Regions from separate parts of the Streptomyces sp. NBC_00385 genome, predicted to be linked through region 1. Evidence: riboswitches for the same ligand, from Rfam matches in the RefSeq annotation. Region 1 holds a riboswitch; the other holds the start of a gene.
What was found. A riboswitch is a leader RNA that binds a small molecule or an ion and turns the genes downstream of it on or off. The one in region 1 is predicted to bind cobalamin.

Region 1 (10,942 bases):
GCAGTCGGTCCGAACCCGGCAGCAGGTACGCCTCCAGCCGGGTGGTCAGCACGAAGCGGAGCTCGGCGCGGAAGTCGCCCAGGTCGGGCACCGACAGGATGCCGATGCGGGTCTCCGCGGCAGCGATGATCAGATCCTGTTTGGTGGGCCACCGCCGGTAGATGGCGGGCTTGCTCACCCCGGCCCGGGCCGCGACGACGTCCATCGTGACCGCCCCGATCCCCTGTTCGGTGACCAGGCCCACCACCGCGTCGAGCACGGCTCCGGTGACCCGTTCCTCGCGCGGTCGCCCCGGTCCCCGTACGGCCCCGCCGGCCTGCCTCTCCATCATGTGCAGAGCCTACGGCCCCGGCCGGTGCGGCCGGCCCGGCGGCCGTCACCTCGCGGTACTCCCTCATCAGGACGGGGTGCCGTCATCGGCATACGATGGGCCACCGGTGCCGAAAGGGGCGCAAAGTGGATGAATATCCCCTGATCGAGAACCACGGTCTGATCGGAGATCTGCAGACCGCGGCTCTCGTGACCACGGACGCGACGATCGACTGGTTCTGCTGTCCGCGCTTTGATTCACCCAGCGTCTTCGGCGCTCTGCTCGACCACCGCAAGGGCGGTCACTTCACCGTCCGGCCGGTCGCCGACACCTACACCAGCAAGCAGCTGTACCACCCCGACACGGCCGTCCTCGTGACGCGATTCATGACCGAGGCCGGCACCGGCGAGGTGGTGGACTTCATGCCGGTGACCGGGACGGCGGCGACGGACCGGCACCGTCTGGTCCGCATGCTGCGCTGTGTCCGGGGCAGCATGACGTTCGAAGGGGAGATCGCTCCCCGCTTCGACTACGGCCGCACACCGCACGAGCTGCACATTACGGAGCGCGGGGCCCTTTTCGCCTCACCGGACATGAATCTCGCCGTCCACACCGTCCGCGAGCCCCAGGACGAGCGGCTGCTGAACATCCTCGCGGGCGACAAAGACGTGCAGTTCACCCTGACCCTGCAAGCGGGCCAGCAGCGCGGCCTGATCATGGAGTCGTCCCCCGACGGGCCGCCGCACGAGGTCTCGGTGGCGGAGTTCGAGCAACTCTTCGACGAGACCGTCCAGTTCTGGCGCTCCTGGCTGGGCCAGTCCACCTACACGGGCCGGTGGCGGGAAGCGGTGGAACGTTCGGCCGTGACGCTGAAACTCATGACGTACGCGCCCACCGGCGCGCTGGTGGCGGCCCCCACGGCGGGCCTGCCCGAGCAACTGGGCGGAGAACGCAACTGGGACTACCGGTTCACCTGGATCCGTGACGCGTCGTTCTCGGTGTACGCGCTGCTGGGCCTGGGGTTCAGGGAGGAAGCCAGGGCGTTCATCGGCTGGCTGCACGACCGCGTGAAGGAAGAGGCCGGTCACGAAGGCGGCACCGGGCCGCTGAACATCATGTACCGCGTCGACGGCTCCTCGGACCTCGTCGAGGAGACCCTGGACCACTGGGAGGGCTACGGCGGATCCTCCCCGGTCCGCATCGGCAACGGAGCGGCGAGCCAGCTGCAACTGGACATCTACGGTGAGGCGCTCGACAGCATCTACTTCGCGCATCAGCACGGCATGCACCTGGACACGCGGGGCTGGGCCGCGCTGCACACCCTTCTCGACTGGCTGGTCGACCACTGGGACCAGCCGGGTGAAGGGCTGTGGGAGACCCGGGGCGGCCGGAAGGACTTCACCTACGGCCGTGTGATGTCCTGGGTCGCCTTCGACCGCGCCGTCCGCATCGCCACCGACGACGGCCGTCCGGCGGCCCGCGGCCGCTGGGTGGACGCGCGGGACACGATCTACCAGCAGGTGCTCAACCGGGGCTGGGACCCGAAGAAGAAGGCCTTCGTCCAGCACTACGGCGACGACGTCCTCGACTCGTCCCTGCTGCGCATGCCGACGGTCGGCTTCATCACGCCGGACGACCCCATGTGGAAGACCACGCTGGACGCGATGGAGCAGGAGCTGGTCAGCGACAGCCTCGTCTACCGCTACAACCCCGAGGCCTCACCCGACGGGCTGAGCGGCTCGGAGGGAACCTTCTCCCTCTGTACGTTCATGTATGTCGACGCCCTGGCGCGGGCCGGCCGCGTCGACCAGGCCCGGCTGGTCCTGGAGAAGATGCTCACCTACGCCAACCATCTCGGCCTGTACTCGGAGGAGATCGCCCTGACGGGACGTCAACTGGGCAACTTCCCACAGGCGTTCACGCATCTGGCACTGATCGACGCCGCGATCACGCTGGACGCGAGGCTCAACGCGGCGCGCGGGGGCACGGGCGCGCCGTGAGGCCCCCGCGCTCACCGTTGAACGTGGTGTCGTCCGGGTTCAGTCCGAGACCGGGGCCCCGGTCCGTCCGGTGACCGCCGCACCCGGGGCCGCGGTCACCGGACGACACTCTCCCCCGGTGCGAGCGGCCGTCCGCAGCGCAGGTTCCACCGTCCCGACCTGCCGCTGAGCTCCGTCACCGTCAGCGGTGCCACGTCCAGTCGCCAGAACGCCTGGGGCGGGAGGGCCAGAGCGTGGACGACGGCGGCCCGGATCACGGCAGGTTCGACCACCCCCAGGACCCGGCCCGAGCCGTCCCCGCGCGGCGTGTCGAGCCACGCGCCCACCCGGGCACAGAGCTCCATCAGCGACTCGCCCCCGTGCGGAGCGGCCGACGGATCCGCCAGCCAGGCCGCCACCCCGTCCGGTTCGTCCGTGCTCACCTCGGACAGCCGTGCACCGGACCAGCGTCCCATCTCCCAGTCCCGCAAGGCGTGTTCGGTGTCCGGTCGCAGCCCCAGCGCCTCCGCGGTGCCGGAGCACCGGAGGGACGGCCCCCGCAGCCACCGGTCCGCAGCCGGGACCGACCCGAAGGCGGCGGCAGCCCGGGCCGACCGGAGTCCGGAGCCGTCGACGGGGGCGTCACCGGCGAACCGGGCTTCGCGCAGTGCGGCGTTCAGCCCCGGTGAGATCAACATCACCCGTACCGTCATACCGGTCCTCAACTCCTTGAACTGTGGCCCCGTGGCCAAGCACACCATGGCATCCGTGGCTCTCCGGCCCACCCACGGGCACCATGGCGGCCGTCACGCCCAGGCGGTATGGTCGCGACGACACGACGAGGGTGTGACGGAAGTCCGGTGAGAATCCGGCACGGTCGCGCCACTGTGAACCCGTACCCGTACGGGAAGTCAGACCCAGCACCCTCGTCTCAGGCACCACGATCGGGACGCGTGTTCCCCCAGGAGGTTCTGCCATGGCACAGACTGCTGCCCCCGCCACGGTCACACCCGCCATCACCCCCATCTCACTGAAGGCCATTGCCCCTTGGGCGGTCTTCTTCGGCGTCCTCATGCTGATCCTGCTGTACTTCGTCGGCGCCGAGCAGGGTGCCACCGCGCTCATCTCGGGCGAAGGCGTGCACGAGTGGGTCCACGACGGCCGTCATCTCCTCGGTTTCCCCTGCCACTGATCCATCCGGCTGATCCAGGGGAATCCCTCATGAACTCCATATCTGTCAGAGCTCTGCTCGTTCGCGGCATGCTGGCCGGCCTCGTCGCGGGTGCGCTCGCGCTTGCGGTGGCGTACTTCCTCGGCGAGTCACGCGTCGACGCGGCCATCGCCCTCGAAGAGGCGCACAGCCACAGCCACGACCACGGCGGCGGCGAGGAACTGGTCAGCCGGGGCATGCAGGCCACCGGCGGCCTCGCCACCGGTGTACTCGTCTTCGGCGTCGCCGTCGGCGGCATCGCCGCACTCGTCTTCTGTTACGCGCTCGGCCGGTTGGGCCGATTCGGCCCCAGGGCGACCGCCGCGCTGATCGCGGGAGCCGCCCTCCTGACCGTGTACATCGTCCCGTTCCTGAAATACCCGGCGAATCCGCCGGCCGTCGGCAACCCCGACACCATCGGCAAACGCACCACGCTGTTCTTCCTGATGGTCGCGCTCAGCGTGCTGCTGGCGGTAGCCGCGGTGATCCTCGGCAGGCGGCTGGCTCCGCGCCTGGGCAACTGGAACGCCACCATCGCCGCAGCTGCCGGCTATGTGCTGGTCATCGGCCTGGCCTATGCCTTCCTGCCCTCCTTCAACGAGGTCGGGAAGGACTTCCCGGCGTCGCTTCTCTGGGAGTTCAGGCTGGCCACGCTCGCGGTGCAGGTCACTCTCTGGACGACCTTCGGGCTGGTCTTCGGCTATCTCACCGAACGGCTCCTGGTGCCGGGGCCGGACGCGGCGACGGCCACCGACGGCAGGACGAAGCGGCCGGCCACGGTGGCGGGCTGAAGTTCCGTCAGGGCCCGCCCGGGGAGACCGTCATCCCCGGGCGGGCCCTGCCGCGTGCGGAAGCCGGCTCACGCCTGCCCGGTGGAACCGTCCCAGTCGATCCGGTAGTACTTCAGCAGCGCGTCCTCCTTCACGAGGCGCATGCCCGCCGCGGCCATGACGTGCTGGGAGGCGATGTTGTCGAGGTCCGCGTCCCCGTGCACGCACGCGATGCCCTGGTCACGGGTGAACCGAAGAAGCGCACGGAGCGCCTCGGAGGCGTACCCCATGCCGCGCGCCGAAGGCACGAGTCCGTAGCCGACCGTGACGTGCCCGTTCTCGTCGGGCGCCCCGTGGAACCCGGCTCCGCCGATCAGCAGCCCGTCGTCGCGGCGCCTCACGTGGTACGAACCGTAGGGAGTCGGGTCGCCGGTGCCGGCACAGGTCTCCAGGAACCGCTGGGCCGCCCGCATCTCACCCGGCAGGGGAAAGTCAGGAGCCCAGCGTGCACCCTCGGCCGGCCTGCCCGCCGCCACCTGCTCGGCCTCGGCGAGGGTCATCGGGGACAGGATCAGCCGTGGTGTGCCGAGTGGAGTCATGCCCTGTGAGGTATCACGCGGCCCTGCCGGGCCGCACCCGGATATCCGGGTGCGGCCCGGTGTGTGCGGCGGTCAGGCACCACCGGCCGGGGTGAAGTCCCCGGACAGGGCGGCGGCCATCCGCAGCTGGGTGTCCGCCTCGGACTGCCGGCCCTGGCGCTCCAGCGTGCGGCCGAGCATGAGCCGTGCGTACTGCTCCACCGGGTCGAGTTCCAGTACCGCGCGCAGCTCCGTCTCGGCCCGGACGAGCCGTGCCGAGTGGTAGTAGGCCCGGGCCAGCAGCAGCCGGGGCGCGACCTGGTCCGGCACCTCCTCGACGAGTCCGCCAAGGATCCTGGCCGCCGTCGCGTACTCCTTCGACCCGAAGAACAGCTGCGCGCGGTCCCAGCGCTCGGCGGCGGTCCCGAACTCGTAGTAGGTGTCGCTCATGTGACCTCCTCGGTCGACGGTGCCGCCGGGCCGCTCCCGTACGTATCCACCCGCCACAACACCGACGGGTGGTTTAACATTCCACTAAATATTCGGCGTGGGTGCCACCCGCCCGGAGCCGCACGGGAATAGGTTGACCGCCATGAGCAATCTCGATCGCCAGGCCGCACTCTCCGTCTGCGGAGGGCGGGGTTTCGTCGTCGCCGAACCCGTACGTGAACTTCTCACCCCGCGCCATGTCCGGCTCGGCGAGTCCACCGAGGTCCGCAGACTGCTGCCCAATCTGGGCCGCCGCATGGTCGGAGCCTGGGCCTTCGTCGACCACTACGGCCCCGACGACATCGCGGACGAACCCGGGATGCAGGTGCCGCCGCACCCCCACATGGGCCTGCAGACGGTCAGCTGGCTGCACGAGGGCGAGGTCCTGCACCGCGACAGCCTGGGCAGTCTGGAGACGATCCGCCCGCGCGAGCTCGGCCTGATGACATCGGGCCGTGCGATCAGCCACTCGGAGGAGAGCCCCCGGCCGCACGCCGCTCTGCTGCACGGCGCCCAGCTCTGGGTCGCCCTGCCCGATGCCCACCGCACCGTCGAGCCGCACTTCCAGCACCACAAGGACCTGCCGACCGTGACCGCCCCCGGCCTCACGGCCACGGTGATCCTCGGCACCCTCGACGACGCCACCTCGCCCGGCACCGCGTACACCCCGATCGTCGGCGCCGACCTCGCCCTGAGCAGCGGAGCCGAGGCCCGCCTCCCGCTGGACCCCGACTTCGAGTACGCCGTGCTGTCGATGTCCGGCGAGGCGGAGGTCGACGGCGTGCCTGTCCTGCCCGGCTCGATGCTCTACCTCGGCTGCGGCCGTTCCGAGCTCCCTCTGCGTGCCACGTCGGACGCGGGGCTGATGCTCCTGGGTGGCGAGCCCTTCGAGGAGGAGATCGTCATGTGGTGGAACTTCGTGGGCAGAACCCAGGACGAGATCACGCAGGCCCGGGAGGACTGGATGAGCGGTGATCGGTTCGGCGCCGTACGCGGCTACGACGGTGCGCCGCTCCCGGCTCCGGCGTTGCCCCCTGTGCCCTTGAAGCCACGGGGGCGTGTGCGCTGAGCTGCGGGTTCTTGCAGATTCACGGGTTTCGAGGCGTGCCCGACCGTGCCTGCGTCGCCCTCTGGGAGGGGGAGGTCTGGAAGCGGCTGAGAGTGCCTCAGGGGCAGGCTTTCCGCTGGACCGGCGTTCCCGTCTGTGCCCCCGTCCGACCTCGTGTGCCGGGGCGGCTGCTGACTCAATGCTGACTATTGAGAGCGCGTCAGGTGTTGTGGCTGCTGCTTGGGCCGGCCGGGGGGCTGGAGCGACTACGCGTGAAGGTCGATGAGTCGTGACGTTGTGGTCCGGTCGAGCCACCCACGAGCTGTCGCAGCAGGAAGAGCCGGCCACGGCCGGCAGGCTCAACTCGTATGTGCGCCGCACGCTGCGACGTGCCGCGGGAATAGGGGCGGTCGGCCCGACGAAGAGCGACCCGTTCCGCACTGACCAGAAATGACGGCGCTCGGTTGCCCCCGAACCCGCTGAATCAGCCCACCACTACGAGATCCTGCAGGCGAGCGAGTCGTCCTGCACGGTGGCGATCTCTTCGGCGAAGCTCGCCACCTCCAGCGATGCCCGGTCCAGGGCGAGCGAGCGGCTGGACCGGGCAGGGCTGCCGGCCGACGCCTCCGAGCGGCTACCGCGCGAGTTCAGCGGCGGGCAGCGCCAACGCGTGGCGATCGCCCGCGCGTTTGCCTCGGCGCCCAGGCTGATCGTCTGCGAAGAACCCGTCTCGGCACATGATCTGTCCGCGTTGGCCCGTGTGCTCGACCTCTTCGTGGACACGCAACGGCATACCCGGGTCGCATCGCATACCTCTTCGTCTCCCGCGACCTCGCCGTGACCCGGCAAGCGGGCCACCGCGTGGGCGTGGTCGGCCAAGGGCACATAGTGGAGACCGGGTCCGCCGGCACCGTCACCGCGAGCCCCGACTACCCCTACACGCAACGGCTCCTGCCCACTGCACCGGTCGCCGACGCACTCCGGCGGCGGGAGCGGTGGGAAGAGTGCCGGCGCCTGAGGCTCCAGCGCTGACATTGAGCGTGAGGGCGGATGGACCGTGCGGTCGTGCTCAGGCGGCGAGTCCCGGGATGATCGAAAGCAGGAACGTGCGGATCGCGCCTTCTACGTTCACCGAGTCCCGGTCGAACAGCCACTGCTGCTGGAGGCCGTTGATGAGAGCGATGGTCATCGTGGCCAGCGCTGCGGGTTCGATCGGAGAGGTGAGTTCCCCGCGCTCCGCGAGAGCGCTGAACACCGCCTCGTAGAATTGGCGGAGGTTGCGGTAGCGCTCGGCGTAGTGTCGTGCAGCCTGGACATGCCCTATCGGATCCTGGCCGCGGACCCGGCCGTCTGGAAGGCCCTGACACGGGCCTTCGCCGAGCATCTCCCCGCGACCCCCTTCGCACACGTGGCCAGGAGGAGCATGGACGCCTCGCCGCGTACCGCCCTCGGACACTTCCCCGACCCCGGCGGCAAGCTGAAGACCGCTTTCGGGGCGGCGCTGGGCACGGTCCCGAACGAGCAGTCCGTCCGCTTCCGACCGCGCCACCTTGCACCGCAGGAGGCTGATGCCGAGGCCTCGTGCCACCACCGCCCGCAGTCGCCCTTCGTGATCTCATGTGGCGGTCTCGTGCCGAAGGATGATGCGGAGCGTTCTGGTCGGTGCGATTTCACTACGCCGTGTTGCGGCAAGCGCACGACGACGAGACGTTCCCTGCCCGGGCATGCTGGTCGGGCATTCCGCGAAGAACCGGTAGCCGCACCTCTTTCACCGTGGAGTTCGGTCGTGGAGCCCGTGTCTCGCGTGCCGTGTGCGGGATGCGTCGTACTCCTCCGCCCCGCGCCGGTCTCCTGCGCGTGGGCCGACAGAACAGGAAGACCTCCATGAGATGGAAACGAGCCGGCCTTGCTGGGCTGCTGGCCTGCGGTGTCCTCTGCACCGTGATCACGCTCACGCACGACGACTCCTCCGGCCGGAGGGCTTCGGCCGATGTGACCGAAGGCCCCTACGTCGCCATGGGTGACTCGTACACATCCGGTCCGAGAATTCCCGGCCAGAGCGCCACGCCCGTCGGATGCGCACGCTCCGACCACAACTATCCGACGCTCATCGCCCGCACGCTGGGGGTCAAGGCCGCAGATTTCCGTGACGTGAGCTGCAGCGGTGCGACCATCGCCAACCTGTCCGCGCCGCAGGCAACGAGCAAAGGAACCAATCGCGAGCAGCTGGCGGCGCTTTCGAAAAGTACGCGCCTGGTCACGCTGGGCATCGGCGGAAACGATGCCGGTTTCTCCGATGTGATAACGAGCTGTGTCAAAGCGGGAATCTTCTATCGAGCTACCGGCAGTGGCAAGTACATACCCGGCGATGCTCCTTGCGAGGGGCAATACGTACGTGGTGGTGTCGATAAGGTCGATCAGCAACTGCAAGAAACAGCAAAGCGACTGGCGGACGTCTTGGCCGAAGTGAAGCGCCGCGCTCCGCTCGCACGGGTATACGTCGTCGGCTACCCGGCGGTCGTCCCGCCCTCCGGAACCGGTTGTCTTCGGGAGATGAGCCTGGCGCCGGGCGACGTGGCGTTCCTCCACCGCGTACAGCACCAGCTCAACAGCATGCTGCGCGATCAGGCACATGTGGCCGGTGGCACCTACGTCGACACCTACACATCGTCCATCGGCCGTGATGCCTGCTCGCCACGCAGTACCCGCTGGATCGAACCACTCGTTCCCGCCTCTCTCGCTGCCCCGGTTCACCCCAATGAGCGAGGGGAGCGCGGGATGGCAGACGCGGTGCTGAGCGCTGTCAACCCGCGAGGATGATGCCGGCGGGGCACCAGGGGCGGCTCCGGCTCTGCCGCGGCGTCCCAATCGGCGGCGATGCCGTCGACCAGCCCCCAGCACAGAGCCTCCGCTGCGCTGAGCGCAGCTCCTGAGAGCGCGAGGTAGGCGGTCCGCTCCCGGCCGATGCGGGCCGGGAGGCTCGCCGTGCCTCCGGCGCCCGGTATCAGACCCATGCTGACCTCGGGCAGCCGTATCACCGTGTCCGGAGCGCTCGTCACCCTGCCGGCGAAGGCCGGCAGTTCGATGCCCGCGCCCACGCACGCGCCGTGGAGGTGCGCGGTCACCTTGGCGCCGCACCGCTGAAGCAGTGCTGCCGGACTGCGGTGCACGCGTACCCGGTGCGCCTCGGCGGGATCCCGGGAGCTGCCGAACTCGGCGAGGTCCCCTCCGCCGCAGAACGCGGGCCCACGGCCGTACAGGTCGACGCGAGCGATCGATGGGTCGGCGACGGCGACCTCCAGTGCCTCACACAAGGCATCACGGGTGGCCGCGTCGAAGGCGTTGCGCGCCCAGGGGCGATCCAGGGTCACGGCGAGGCGGTCGCCGTCGCGCCGTGTCCGTACCGGTTCCGCGGCGGGACGGTGCGTCCTGGGGCGGGCGGCCGACAACCAGGCGCGGAAGCCGGAACCGCCCTGGAGGGCGGAGTAAGCGAGGGATTCGACGATCAGCCGCTGCCGTGGCAGGAGCACTGAACCCATGCGGAGTACTTGTACGAGGGTGATGGCGGCGGCGGGTTGAGCTGCGACGACCTTCCGGAGCTGTTCGGCGGTGGCGTGGGGGTCGGCGCATGACACCCAGGGGCGGTGTGCTCCGGGGGCCCGTGTGAGCAGGACGTCGAAGTCGCCGGTCACCACGCCCGGTCGGGCTGCCACGCCGATCGCCACCACATCCGGTGAGGGCGCCGGCGGTTCTGTCCGGTCGAGGTCGACCAGTAGTGCGGGCAGCTCCATGGAACCGGAGTGTAATCTCGCACTGTCGAATGTGAGAAGGGTGTTTACCTGATGAGGAATGCCACTCTCGATCGTTGGATGGCAGCCGTAGACCCTTGTCTTGGCCCTCTCGTGGCCGTGGCGCAGGACTTCACCGGCCGTACCGGCGTTCCGGTCGACCTGGCCGAGATCCTGTTCCTGCGTGCGTGTCTGGCCGGCCTCCCGTGTCCCGGCCGGACGTCTGCGGGAGGCTCCTGCACCCTTCTCGAAACCGCTGACGGCTGGGCCGCGGTCAACCTGGCCCGCACGGACGACCATGCCGCCCTGCCCGCCCTGCTCGCCCTGCTCGGTATGCCGGGCACGGACCTTCGCACCGCCGCTCGGCGAACCGGTTCTGAACAACTCGTGCAACAGGCGCAGCTGTTGAGCGTGGCGGCGGCGGCCCCGGGCTCCGCGCGCGGCGTGCGTGCCCCCGTACACGCTGAGCGGCACGGAGAGCGACGGCCGACGGACCTGGCGGGTCTGCGCGTCGTCGACTTCTCGGCGCTGTGGGCGGGCCCGCTGTGTGCTCGACTGCTGGGCACGGCCGGGGCCCGTGTCACCAAGGTGGAAAGCGCCGGGAGGCCGGACGGGGCGCGGTTCGGTCCGCCGGAGTTCTACCGGTGGTTGCACGAAGGGCACGGGAGTACGGTGCTGGACTTCTCGCCCGGCGCCCTGGCCGCTGCCGTGTCCGACGCCGACATCGTCATCGAGGCGTCACGGCCGAGGGCGTTGCGGCGGTTCGGACT
Region 2 (10,942 bases), 8.2 Mb from region 1:
GATCCGGAGACGGCCAAGCACCTGGAGGGGCACGTTCCGGTCGTGGTCATCGACGTGGGCCAGGCCCGCACCCTGACGGAGATCGGTGACCGGTTCGCCGAGCTGGCGCGTTCACTCGGCGCCGAGGAGCCCGCGGCGGCCACGCAGGAGCTGGACGCGGCCAGGGACCGGCTGCGCGCGCTCACCTCGGGCCCGGACCGGACGAGGGTCCTCGCCCTGTCACCGGCGGGCCAGGAGCAGGCGCATCTGGCCCGCCCCCGTATGTGGCCCGAGCTGCGGGTGCTGGCCGAGCTCGGCGTCGGCCTGGTGGAACCCGCCGAGGGCCCCGGTGCCAACTGGTCCACGGTCGGCTGGGCGCAGGCCGCCGCCCTGAGACCGGCCGTCGTGCTCGCCGACATCCGGGCCCACGCCACCCCGCTCGACGAGCTCCGGAGCGACGGTCCGTGGGCGTCGGCCGCGGATTCCGTACGGGTGGTCCCCTGGAACCCCGAGCCGGTGTGCAGCGCGCGAGCCCATGCGCGCTTCCTCGCACTCGTGGCCGAGGCGCTGGAGGCGTAGCCGGGCCGCACCGCCCGTGCCGGCGGCTCGGCGCCACGGGAGCGGTCCGCACAGGGCAGGATCGGGGTCGACGCGTTCGCAGGCGGCGCCGTGCCGTCCGCCCGGACGCCCATGCCACCGCACAACAGGAGACCTCACCCTCATGCCCGACAGACTCGACCTGCTGGTCATCGGCGAGTGCGTCGCCGACATCGTCCGGGAGCCCGGCACGGCCGACCGGGTCCATCCGGGCGGCAGCCCGGCCAACGTCGCGTACGGCCTGGCCCGGCTCGGACACTCCGCGACCCTGCTCACCCAGCTCGGAGCGGACGGGAACGGGCGGCTGATCCGTGACCACCTCACCGCGGCCGGGGTCGACGTCCGTACCGACGGCTCCACCGCTCCCACCCCGTCCGCCGTCGTGACCCTGGACGGCGCGGGGCGGGCCGCGTACGCCTTCGAGATCACGTGGTCGCTCGGCCCGGTATCCCTGGAGCGGACGCCCGCCCATGTGCACACCGGCTCGATCGCCGCGATCACGGAACCCGGCGCGTCCGAGGTCCTCGCCGCTGTCGAGTCGCTGCGGGCCGCCGCGACGGTCAGCTACGACCCCAATGTGCGACCGGGGCTGATGGGGGACCACGAGGCCGCCGTGCGCAGGGCCGAGCTCTGTGTGGCGCTCAGCGACGTCGTCAAGGCGAGCGACGAGGACCTGGAGTGGCTGTATCCGGGCGAGGACCCGGTGAAGGCCGCCGGGCGATGGCTCACCTCGGGCCCGGCGGTCGTTCTCGTCACCCGGGGAGGCGACGGGGCCTGCGCGGTCCTGCCAGGCGGGCCGGTGACCGTCGAGGCGCTGCCGGCCGAGGTCGTCGACACGGTGGGGGCGGGGGACGCGTTCATGTCCGGCACCCTGCACGCACTGGCCGCGCACGGACTGCTCGGGCCGGCCGGCCGGGAGCGGCTGCGGGCACTGGACCGGGCCACCGTGACGGACGTCCTGCGCCACGCGGCGGCTTCCGCTGCCGTCACCGTCGCCCGGGCGGGCGCCAACCCGCCCGACGAGGCGGAACTGGACGCGGCACTGGGCCGGACGTGAACGCGGCGGTGCCACCGTCACCCCCCACGGGGACGGCGGCACCGCCATCGAGCCGACGAGGAGTCGCTGGGTCGGTGGCTCCGGAGATGCTGCCCATCCCTCACCGCCCAGCTGTCACCGGCACGGCACCGTTGTACCCATCGCCCGTTACTCGGGCATTACAAGGCGGCCCCGCGGCAGCAGGGCTACGCCGGCGCCGCCAGATGCGGAGTGCTGTCGTCATCGAGGAACTCGACGACCGCGAGGACGAACAGGGCACACAGGGCGATCCACACCGTGACCAGGCCCGTCGGCCGGTCCCAGGCCAGCAGCACCGCGACGGCCATCACGACCACCGTCCAGTTCAGCGGCCGCCTCGCCCGGTGCACCCACCGGCCGACCGGGCCGCCGGTGAATCCTGCCGCGTCCCGTACGGCCCCGATGCCACCGCTCCACATCGCCATGACCCGGCCCGCCGCGCGGCCGCTGCCCGTGAGCCAGGCGGCGAGCGCCACCAGCGCGCCGACGGTCACCACCAGCCGGACCCCGGCGCGCAGATAGCCGGCCAGCGTGTCGAACACCGCCCCCGCCGCAGGCTGGGAGACGTCCGGGGGGAGGCTGTCGAGGTAGAACGCGCGCCCTGCCCACAGCCCGAGCCCGAGCAGCGCGGCCCCCACCGCCACGGCCAGCGCCGCTGTGACCAGCGCCCGTCGGCGGCGCACCGCCAGCAGCACCCCGCCCGCCGCCACCACCAGCGTGAACACGGGCAGCCAGAAGCCGAGGAGTTCGAGGGCTCTGAAGCCCTTCTTGGCCTTGCCGACCGAGTCCGAGGTGAGGAGGGTGAAGTCGGTGTGGATCTCGGGAATCTTCTCGGCGACCGTCAGACCGCGGTCGACGAGGCGCTGCTTCACCCGGTCGATGACCGGGGCGAGGTCCAGGGTCACGGTGTCGCCGGCCAGCTTGACCGCGCCACCGCCCTCGCCGGTCAGGGCCTTCACGACGGAGGCGTGGGCGCGCCTGTTGAGGTCGCTCCACACCCGTTCGAAGGCGTCGCTGGTGACGAAGCGCTCCACGGTGCCGTGCACGAAGTTCGTGACGCCCGTGGTGAGCGGGCCTCCGAGCTTCTCCAGGGCCTTGTCCACCACGGGCCGGTCGGCGGGTGCGACGTCCGCCAGCAGCGCGTCGACGTCCAGATGGGTCATGACGGCGGCGGTGACGCGTGCGGTCACCGCCGCCTGCACATCGGGGTCGGAGGCCAGCGGCTCCATCATGTCCACATAGCGGTCCGTGTCCCCGGCTACGCCGCTCGCCCAGCTCGACAGGACGCTCAGCGGGGTGAGCACGGCCGCCACCAGGATCAGCAGGACCGCGAAGAACGAACGCAGACGCAGCCGTGAGCGAGCCGGGGCGCGTTCCTCCAACTGCGCCACCCGGGCCCGCAGGGCTTCCAGTTCGGCGTGCTCGTCCTGTGCCGCGGGCTGATCGGGGTGCCGTTCCATGAACCAAGGGGATGTCCTGTCCGCCCGTACAGCGCGGCGGATTGCTGCAAACAGGTGAGGGGCGGCCGCCGGGCCGTCGTCGTGCCGGGCCTCGTCGGGCGACGGGGAGTCCGGTCCGGACACCGGCCCGTGGAGTGTCCTGGACGATTCCTGATCGTTCCCGGTTTTATGAAGACCATTTTCGACAGTGCCCACACATCGGAAGCCGGGACCGGGCCGGTCACCGGTCCGCTCAGCACCGTGCTCCTGGGTCCGGACGCCCGCCGGGAGCACGGCTTCTGGCGCCGGCTCGTCGCCACCGAGCCGTTCCGCCGGCCGCTCTGGCCGCCTCCCGGCCCCACGCCCGACGAACGCCTCGCCCTGGCCCACGCGCGGCTGCGCACGCTCAACAGCGCACTGGACAGCGCCGCCCGGCCCGCCGCCGACCCCCGCGCCCTGGCCGCACTGCACGAGTGGCTCGCCCCGGTGGACCCGGCGTTCGCCACAGTCGCGGGCATCCACTACAACCTGTTCCTGGGCAGCCTTCTGGACCACGACGCCGACCGCCCCCGTGATCTGTCGGACTTCCTCGGGCTGCGACGGATCGGCACCTTCCTCTGTACGGAGGTGGCGCACGGCAACGACGCCGCCGCCATCGAGACGACCGCCACCTACGACCGCGGACGGGACGGGTTCGTGCTGCACACCCCGCACGCCGGCGCACAGAAGTTCATGCCCAACACCAGTCCGGCCGGCGGCCCCAAGTCGGGTCTGGTCGCTGCCCGCCTGATCGTGGACGGCCGTGATCAGGGGGTCTTCCTGCTGCTGGTGCCGCTCACGGACGCGTCCCGGGCCCTGCCCGGAATCCGGGTGCGCCGGCTTCCCGCACGGATGGGCAGTCCGGTCGACCACTGCCTGACCTCCTTCGACCAGGTCTTCGTGGACCGCGGGGCACTGCTCGGCGGCGCGCAGGGGCGGGTCGGCGACGACGGGGTGTTCCGCAGCGGCACCGAGGGACGCAGGCGCCGCTTCCTCACCTCGATCGGGCGGGTCACCACCGGCCGGATCTGCATGAGCGCCAGCGCGGTCGGCTCCGCCCGCACCACCCTGGCCGTCGCCGTCCGCTACGGCGGCCATCGCTTCGTCTCGGGGGGCCGCGCGGCGCCCCCGGTGCCGGTGGTGGCCCACCGCAGCCACCACGGTCCGCTCGCCGAGGCCATGGCCACCGTCTTCGCGATGAGCCTGCTGCACCGGCGCGTACTCGACCGTTGGGAGAAGGCGGCGGCCCGGCCGCCCGCGGAGCGGGAGGCGGACGAGCGGCTGGTCGACATCGCCAAGGGGTGGATCACCTGGCAGGCCCGGTCCGTGATCGTCGAATGCCGGGAGCGGTGCGGCGCCCAGGGGCTGCTGGAGAACAACGGGATGACCGAACTCGTCACCGGGATCGAGGGCGCCATCACCGCCGAGGGTGACAACCTGGCCATTCACTCCCGGGCGGCGGCCGGACTCCTCCTCGACGCGTCACGGGCCCCGCAGGAGGAACCGGCCGCCGGCGCCACGGGCGGTGACCTCGCCGACCTCCGGTTCCTCGGCCGCCTCCTGGACGAGGTGGAGCGCATCTGGTTCGCCCGGGCGGCGGCACGGATGGCGCGGGCGGCGGACGGTGGCCCGCTGGAGCGCTGGAACGCGGCATCCGGGCCCGCGCTGCGGGGGGTCGAGGCCCATGGGTACCGGCAGGCGGCCCACGCGTACGAGAACGCGCTCGCGGCGCTGCCCGGCGGCGAGGCCCGCGAGCGGCTGGACGAACTGGCCCGGCTGTTCGCGCTGCGCTGGGTCGCACACAACAGCGGGGACCTGCTCGCGGCCGGCCACCTGACCCCCGGTCAGGTAGACGGACTGAGTGATGCCACCGAACAGCTCGTCACCGCGGTCAGCGGCCATCTGCCGGAACTGGCCGCGTCCTTCGCGCTGCCCGGTGAGCTGCTTGCCGACTGGCCCATCACCGGAGCCCGCTACACCGACGCCTACGACGATCCGGGCGCCTCCTGGCACATCGCCGCGGCCCCGGAAGCCACCGGTCCGCGCACCCCCGGTGACGAATCGGTTCACCGCAACGCGTGACCGGTACCGGGCCGCCCCGGAACGGTGGGGTGGCCGGGGCGGTGCGCGGCACGCCGCCCCGGCCACCGCACCGCCCCGCACCGCCGCTGAGCTGCGCGGAGGCTCGTGGTAGCGTGCCCGGAGCCAGTCGAACTCCACGTAGGGGTCAGGGAATCCGGTGCGAATCCGGAACTGACGCGCAGCGGTGAGGGGGACGGGCGGGGCCACGGCCACTGGGAGACCCACGGTTTCCCGGGAAGGCGTCCCGTCCGCATGAACCCGAGTCCGAAGACCTGCTGGCACCCGCGGTCCGGCACCGGGCCGCGGAACTCCGTACGGGCCCCGCGCATGGGCCCAGAGACGCCGAGGTACTCCGTGCCGCCCATAGCCGGCCCCGCCCGCTCCGCCGCCCTGCTCACCGCCGCCCTGATCCTGCTGACGGCCTGCGGCGGCGGCAAGGACAGCACCGCAGCCAAGTCCGGCAAGGCCGACGGCTATCCGGTCACACTGAGGAACTGCGGACGGACCGTCACCGTGGACGCCGCGCCGAAGCGCGCCGTACCGGTCGACCAGGGATCGACCGAGATCCTGCTCTCGCTCGGTCTCGCCGACCGGCTGGCCGCCACGGCCACCTGGACCGACCCGGTGCTGAAGGGCCTGGAGAAGGCCAACGCGGGCGTCCCGAGGATCTCCGACAACCGCCCCTCGTCGGAGAAGGTCCTGGACCGGGAGCCCGACTTCGTCAGCGCCTCCTTCGAATCGACCCTCGCCAAGGGCGGTGTCGCACCGCGCGAGCAGTTCGAGAAGCTGGGCGTCCCCACCTACGTCTCGCCCGCCGACTGCACCGCCAAGGACAACAGCATGGACGGCGACGGAGTCCGCACCGGCGCCCTGACCATGGACAGCGTCTACGCCGAAGTGCGCGAACTGGCCCAGGTGTTCGGCGTTCCCGAGCGCGGCGAGAAACTCGTCGCCGGGCTGCGCGCCCGGGTACGGAAGGCGACGAGCGGCATCGACGCCTCCGGGGCCTCGCTGCTGTACTGGTTCGCCAACTCCGAGGCCCCGTACCTGGCCGGCTGCTGCGGTGCGCCCGGCATCATCACCCGGGAACTCGGCGCGAAGAACGCCTTCGACGACACTCACGAGGAATGGCCGCAGATCAACTGGGAGACGGTCGCCGACCGCAACCCGGACGTACTGGTCATCGGCGATCTGACCCGCAAGTCGCAGACCGCCGAGAGTGCCGCGAAGAAGATCGCCTTCCTGGAGTCCAACCCCGTCACGAAGAACATGGACGCCGTCCGGCACAAGCGCTACGTGCTGCTCAGCGGCCAGGCGATGAACCCGACCATCCGGACCGTCGAGGGCGTGGAGCGCGTGGCCGCAGCCCTGCGCACCTTCGGGCTCGCGGGGTGACGGACACCGAACAGGCCGCGGTACAGCGCGAGGACACGGCCGCGCGCACCGGGCCCGGCCTCCGGCGCGTCCGCGGTATCCGCGAAGGCCTCCTGTGGACCGGTGGGCTCCTGCTGCTCGCCCTGTCCGTCGCCGTCGCCGTCACGATCGGCCCGGCCCGGATCTCCGTCGCCGACGTCTGGTCCGCGGTCGCCTCCCACCTCGGCGCGGGCGAGTCGCGGCTCAGCCCGATCCGCGACGGCATCATCTGGAACCTGCGCATGCCGCGCACCCTGCTCGCCGCCGTCTGCGGCGCGGGGCTCGCGGTCTGCGGCACGGTCATGCAGTCGCTGCTGCGCAACCCGCTCGCCGACCCGTTCGTCCTCGGGGTCTCCTCCGGAGCCTCGACCGGCGCCGTCGTCGTGGTCGTCCTCGGGGTCGGCGGGGGAGCGGTCTCCCTGTCGGCCGGGGCGTTCATCGGGGCCCTGTGCTCCTTCGCCCTGGTCATGCTGCTCAGCCACACCCTCGGCGGCAGCACCGACCGGGTCGTCCTGTCCGGCGTCGCGGCCATGCAGCTCTTCTCCGCGCTCACCTCCTTCGTCGTGATGACCGCCGCCGACGCCGAACAGACCCGAGGCGTGCTGTTCTGGCTGCTGGGCTCGCTCGGCGGCGTCGGCTGGAGCGATGTGTGGATCTGCTCCGCCGTGCTCGCAGTGACCCTGCTGATCTGCCTCGGCCACGCCCGTACGCTCGACGCCTTCGCCTTCGGCCAGGACGCGGCGGCCACCCTCGGCGTCCACGTCGGCCGTACCCGGATCGTCCTGCTGTGCACGACCGCACTGCTGACCGCCGCTCTCGTGAGCTCCGCCGGTGCCATCGGGTTCGTCGGGCTGGTGCTGCCGCACGCGGCCCGGGCGCTCACCGGCTCCGGGCACCGCAGACTGCTGCCGGTGACCGCACTCGCCGGGGCCGTGTTCCTGGTCTGGGTCGACACCCTCGCCCGGACCGTTCTCGATCCGCAGGAGGTACCGGTGGGAGTCGTCACCGCACTGATCGGGGTCCCCGCCTTCGTGCTGGTCCTCCACCGCACCCGGCGGACCCCGTGACCCGGGCCGTCCCCGGCGGCCTGCGGGCCGACCGGGTCAGCAGGGAGGCGGGCGGCCGCCTCATCCTGGACGGTGTCTCGCTCGCACCGCCGCCCGGCGCCACCATCGGGCTGATCGGCCCGAACGGCTCCGGGAAGTCCACCCTCCTGCGGATCCTGGCCGGGGTCCTCGCCCCGGACGCGGGCCTGGTCACCCTCGACGGCGATCCGCTGACCGCGGTCGGCCGACGCACCGTGGCCCGGCGCGTTGCCGTGGTCGACCAGCACGCCGTCACCCAGGTCGAGCTCAGCGTCGTGGACGTCGTACGCCTGGGCCGCATCCCGCACCGCCGTGCCTGGTCGGCGCCGACGGCGGCCGACGAGAGGGCGGTGCGCGAGGCTCTGGAGCGGACCGGTCTCGCGGAACGCCGCGACCAGTCCTGGCACACGCTGTCCGGCGGTGAACGCCAGCGCGTCCAGATCGCCCGCGCGCTCGCCCAGCAGCCGCGCGAACTGCTCCTGGACGAACCGACCAACCATCTGGACATCCAGCACCAGCTCGAACTGCTGGCCCTGGTCACCGCGTTGCCGCTCACCGCTGTCGTCGCCCTGCACGATCTCAATCTGGCCGCGATGTTCTGCGACCGGATCGTGGTGATGGACGGGGGAAAGGCCGTCGCGGGCGGCACTCCGGCGGAAGTGATCACGGAGAAGCTCATCGCCGACGTCTACCGGGTACGGGCCGTCGTGACCCCGGACGGACCGCAGGGGCGGCCCTCGGTGCGCTTTCGTCCGGGGCGGCCCGAGGTTCCCGCGGCGTCCGCGTCGGTCTGAGGCGCTCCGCCGCGGGGTTGCCCCCGCCGCGGAGCGCGAGGGGCGGACCCCGGTGCGGGGCCCGCCCCTCGCGGTGCGGTACGGCCGTCCGGCGCGGTGTGCCGGGGGTCAGCGGTGCCGGCCCTGGCCGAACTCGCCGCCCGTGTCCTTGCCGCCCATGTCCTTGCCGCTCTTGCTGGTGCCGTCCGCGTAGTCGATCTGCTCCTTGCGCAGCTCGGCGGAGACTTCCTTCTGCTCGGTCACCTTCTTCGTTTCCATCCGCACCCGCTCGACCGGCACGGTCTCCTTGCGCATCGTGGCGCGTTCGGCGTGCAGGGTGACCTCCACGTCCTGCTCGGTGATGTCGGACCGGTCGGCCGCCTTGTCGCCCGGACGGAGCGGTTCACGGACCACGCGCACCTCTTCGTGCGTGACGGGCACGGTCCGGGTGACGTTCTCGGTGACGACGTACTTGTGGAGACGGGCCTTGCCGCTCTCGTACTCCTCGGTGCCGATGTGCAGCTGTTCCTCGGAGCGGATCAGTTCCTCCTTGCCGCTGAGGTCGGCGCTGGAGCGTTCCGCTCCCGCACCGGCTCCGACCAGCGGACGGGACGTGCCCGAGGTTTCGGTGTCGCGGTGCCTGCCGGTCCCGGTGCCCGCACCGGCCATGCCGGCCGACGTGGTCCTGTCGGTCGTGCGGCCCGTGCCCGCGGCGCCCATGGCCCCGGCCCCGGCTGCCGCGCCGGCTCCGGCCGCGCCCATGGTGCCCGTGCCGGTCGTGGTCGGTGCGTCGGCACTCGTGGTGCCGGCGGCCCCGGCGCGGTCACCGAGGTTGGCCTTGGTATTCCGGCTCAGGCCGTAGTGCCGGTAGAGCTCTTCCTCCTCGGAGACGGACAGATGGGCGTCCGCGTCCACCCGGGGGGCTTCCTTCACCCGGTCCTTCGGATGCGAGATGTGCAGGTCGGAGCCCACGCGACGGGCTCCGGCGAGGGGCACGAAACTCTCCTTCATACCGAACAGGCCGGTCTTCACCGTGATCCAGTCCGGCCGGCCGGTGTTGTCGTCGACATACACCCGCCCCACGTTGCCGATCTTCTCGCCCTCGGTGTCGTACACCGTCAGGCCGTCGAGCTCTCCGGAATCCGTGAAACCGTCAGCGGCTCCCATGACCGATTCCTCCTCGCCCGGGCGCGTCCTGTGGGTGGGTCCAGCAGGGGAGGCGCGTCCGGATTCCATCGCGCCTCACCCGGATGGGCGCTGCAACCGCCCGGCCGACGGACGCCGGCCGCCGTACCCGCCCCACGTCGGTGCAGGCCCCGTGCGATGCGGCTGTGGGGCTGCCGGCCCGATTAGGCCAATCGAGTGAACGGGGGCGGGGAGGTCACGTGGGCCCGCCCACCGGAGGGCCGGGCGGAACGGCCGCACCGTGCGGCACCCGGAACGGACCGCGTTCTCCGCCTTCACCCGGCATCGGACCCGCCCTCGTCGGGCGCCCGCACTCCACCGCCTCTGAACAGGCCGTTCCCACCGGGGGCGAATTTCCGGGAAACCCTTGACACCCGCTGGGGGTGCCCGCATCCTTTCGCCAGAAATCGCAACGGCGTTGCGATTTCCGCACCGGAAGATCGATGACGTGGACGAAGGAGGCCCGGCCCATGGCTGAGCACGGCACGGACACCACCACTCCGGCTCCGGCCGGACAGCAGGCCCCCGCCGTGCTGCAGACCGTGGACCGGGCCCTGCTCGTGCTGCTCACGTTCACCGAGCAGCGCCCCGAATGGGGCGTCAGCGAACTGGCCCGCCACCACGGCTGGGACAAGGCCGTCGTGCAGCGCCTGCTCACCACCCTGAGCGCGCGCGGCTTCCTGCTCTGCGACGACAACAGCCGCCGCTACCGCCCGGGTCCCGCCCTGTCCCGGCTGGCCCGGGTCAGCGAGCACAGCGGAGTACTGTCCTCGATCTCCCGCCCGATACTCGCCCGGCTGCTCCGCGAGACCGGCGAGAGCATCGTCCTCAACGTCCCGCACGGCGGCAGCTACCGCTGCGAAGCCGCCGTCGACGGCACCGGGCCCGTCCGCTACACCGCGATCATCGGCGCGGTCATGCCCGGCCACGCCGGAGCGTCCGGGCACACGATCTTCGCGTACCACCCCGAGCGCGAGATCCGGCAGATGTTCGGCGCCACCGGACTGACGCGCTTCAACGACCGCACCATCACGGACCTGGACGCCCTGCTCGCCTGCTACGCGCAGGTCCGCGCCGACGGCTACTGCATCAGCCACGGCGAGTACGACGAAGCGGTGACCGCGGTCTCCGCCCCCGTCTTCCAGGGGGACGGCGTCCCCGCCTCCCTCACCGTCATCGGCCCGTCCCACCGCGTGGAGCGGGCCGCCGACACCCTCGTGACGCTGGTACGCGCCGGAGCGGCGGAGATCACCGCCGCCCTCGGCGGCTGAGCCC

Region 2: another riboswitch for cobalamin. It lies ahead of OG959_RS37085 (ABC transporter substrate-binding protein); the one in region 1 lies ahead of OG959_RS00965 (CbtB domain-containing protein).

Annotation. Positions count from the first base shown of each region.
Region 1 covers NZ_CP107951.1:205,115-216,056, reverse strand. Annotated here, with positions in the region: gene OG959_RS00980 (TetR/AcrR family transcriptional regulator) at 1-331, opposite strand, end outside; gene OG959_RS00975 (glycoside hydrolase family 15 protein) at 457-2,310, shown strand; gene OG959_RS00970 (histidine phosphatase family protein) at 2,406-3,002, opposite strand; adenosylcobalamin (AdoCbl) riboswitch at 3,127-3,220, shown strand; gene OG959_RS00965 (CbtB domain-containing protein) at 3,266-3,481, shown strand; gene OG959_RS00960 (CbtA family protein) at 3,511-4,290, shown strand; gene OG959_RS00955 (GNAT family N-acetyltransferase) at 4,359-4,868, opposite strand; gene OG959_RS00950 (tetratricopeptide repeat protein) at 4,941-5,297, opposite strand; gene OG959_RS00945 (pirin family protein) at 5,440-6,405, shown strand; gene OG959_RS00940 (ATP-binding cassette domain-containing protein) at 6,917-7,225, shown strand; gene OG959_RS00935 (TetR family transcriptional regulator C-terminal domain-containing protein) at 7,454-7,768, opposite strand; gene OG959_RS00930 (SGNH/GDSL hydrolase family protein) at 8,326-9,204, shown strand; gene OG959_RS00925 (enoyl-CoA hydratase/isomerase family protein) at 9,135-10,175, opposite strand; gene OG959_RS00920 (CoA transferase) at 10,287-10,942, shown strand, end outside.
Region 2 covers NZ_CP107951.1:8,394,327-8,405,268, forward strand. Annotated here, with positions in the region: gene OG959_RS37065 (ABC transporter substrate-binding protein) at 1-558, shown strand, start outside; gene OG959_RS37070 (carbohydrate kinase family protein) at 701-1,633, shown strand; gene OG959_RS37075 (hypothetical protein) at 1,819-3,111, opposite strand; gene OG959_RS37080 (acyl-CoA dehydrogenase family protein) at 3,280-5,211, shown strand; cobalamin riboswitch at 5,319-5,505, shown strand; gene OG959_RS37085 (ABC transporter substrate-binding protein) at 5,566-6,606, shown strand; gene OG959_RS37090 (FecCD family ABC transporter permease) at 6,684-7,691, shown strand; gene OG959_RS37095 (ABC transporter ATP-binding protein) at 7,688-8,503, shown strand; gene OG959_RS37100 (PRC and DUF2382 domain-containing protein) at 8,612-9,649, opposite strand; gene OG959_RS37105 (IclR family transcriptional regulator) at 10,138-10,938, shown strand.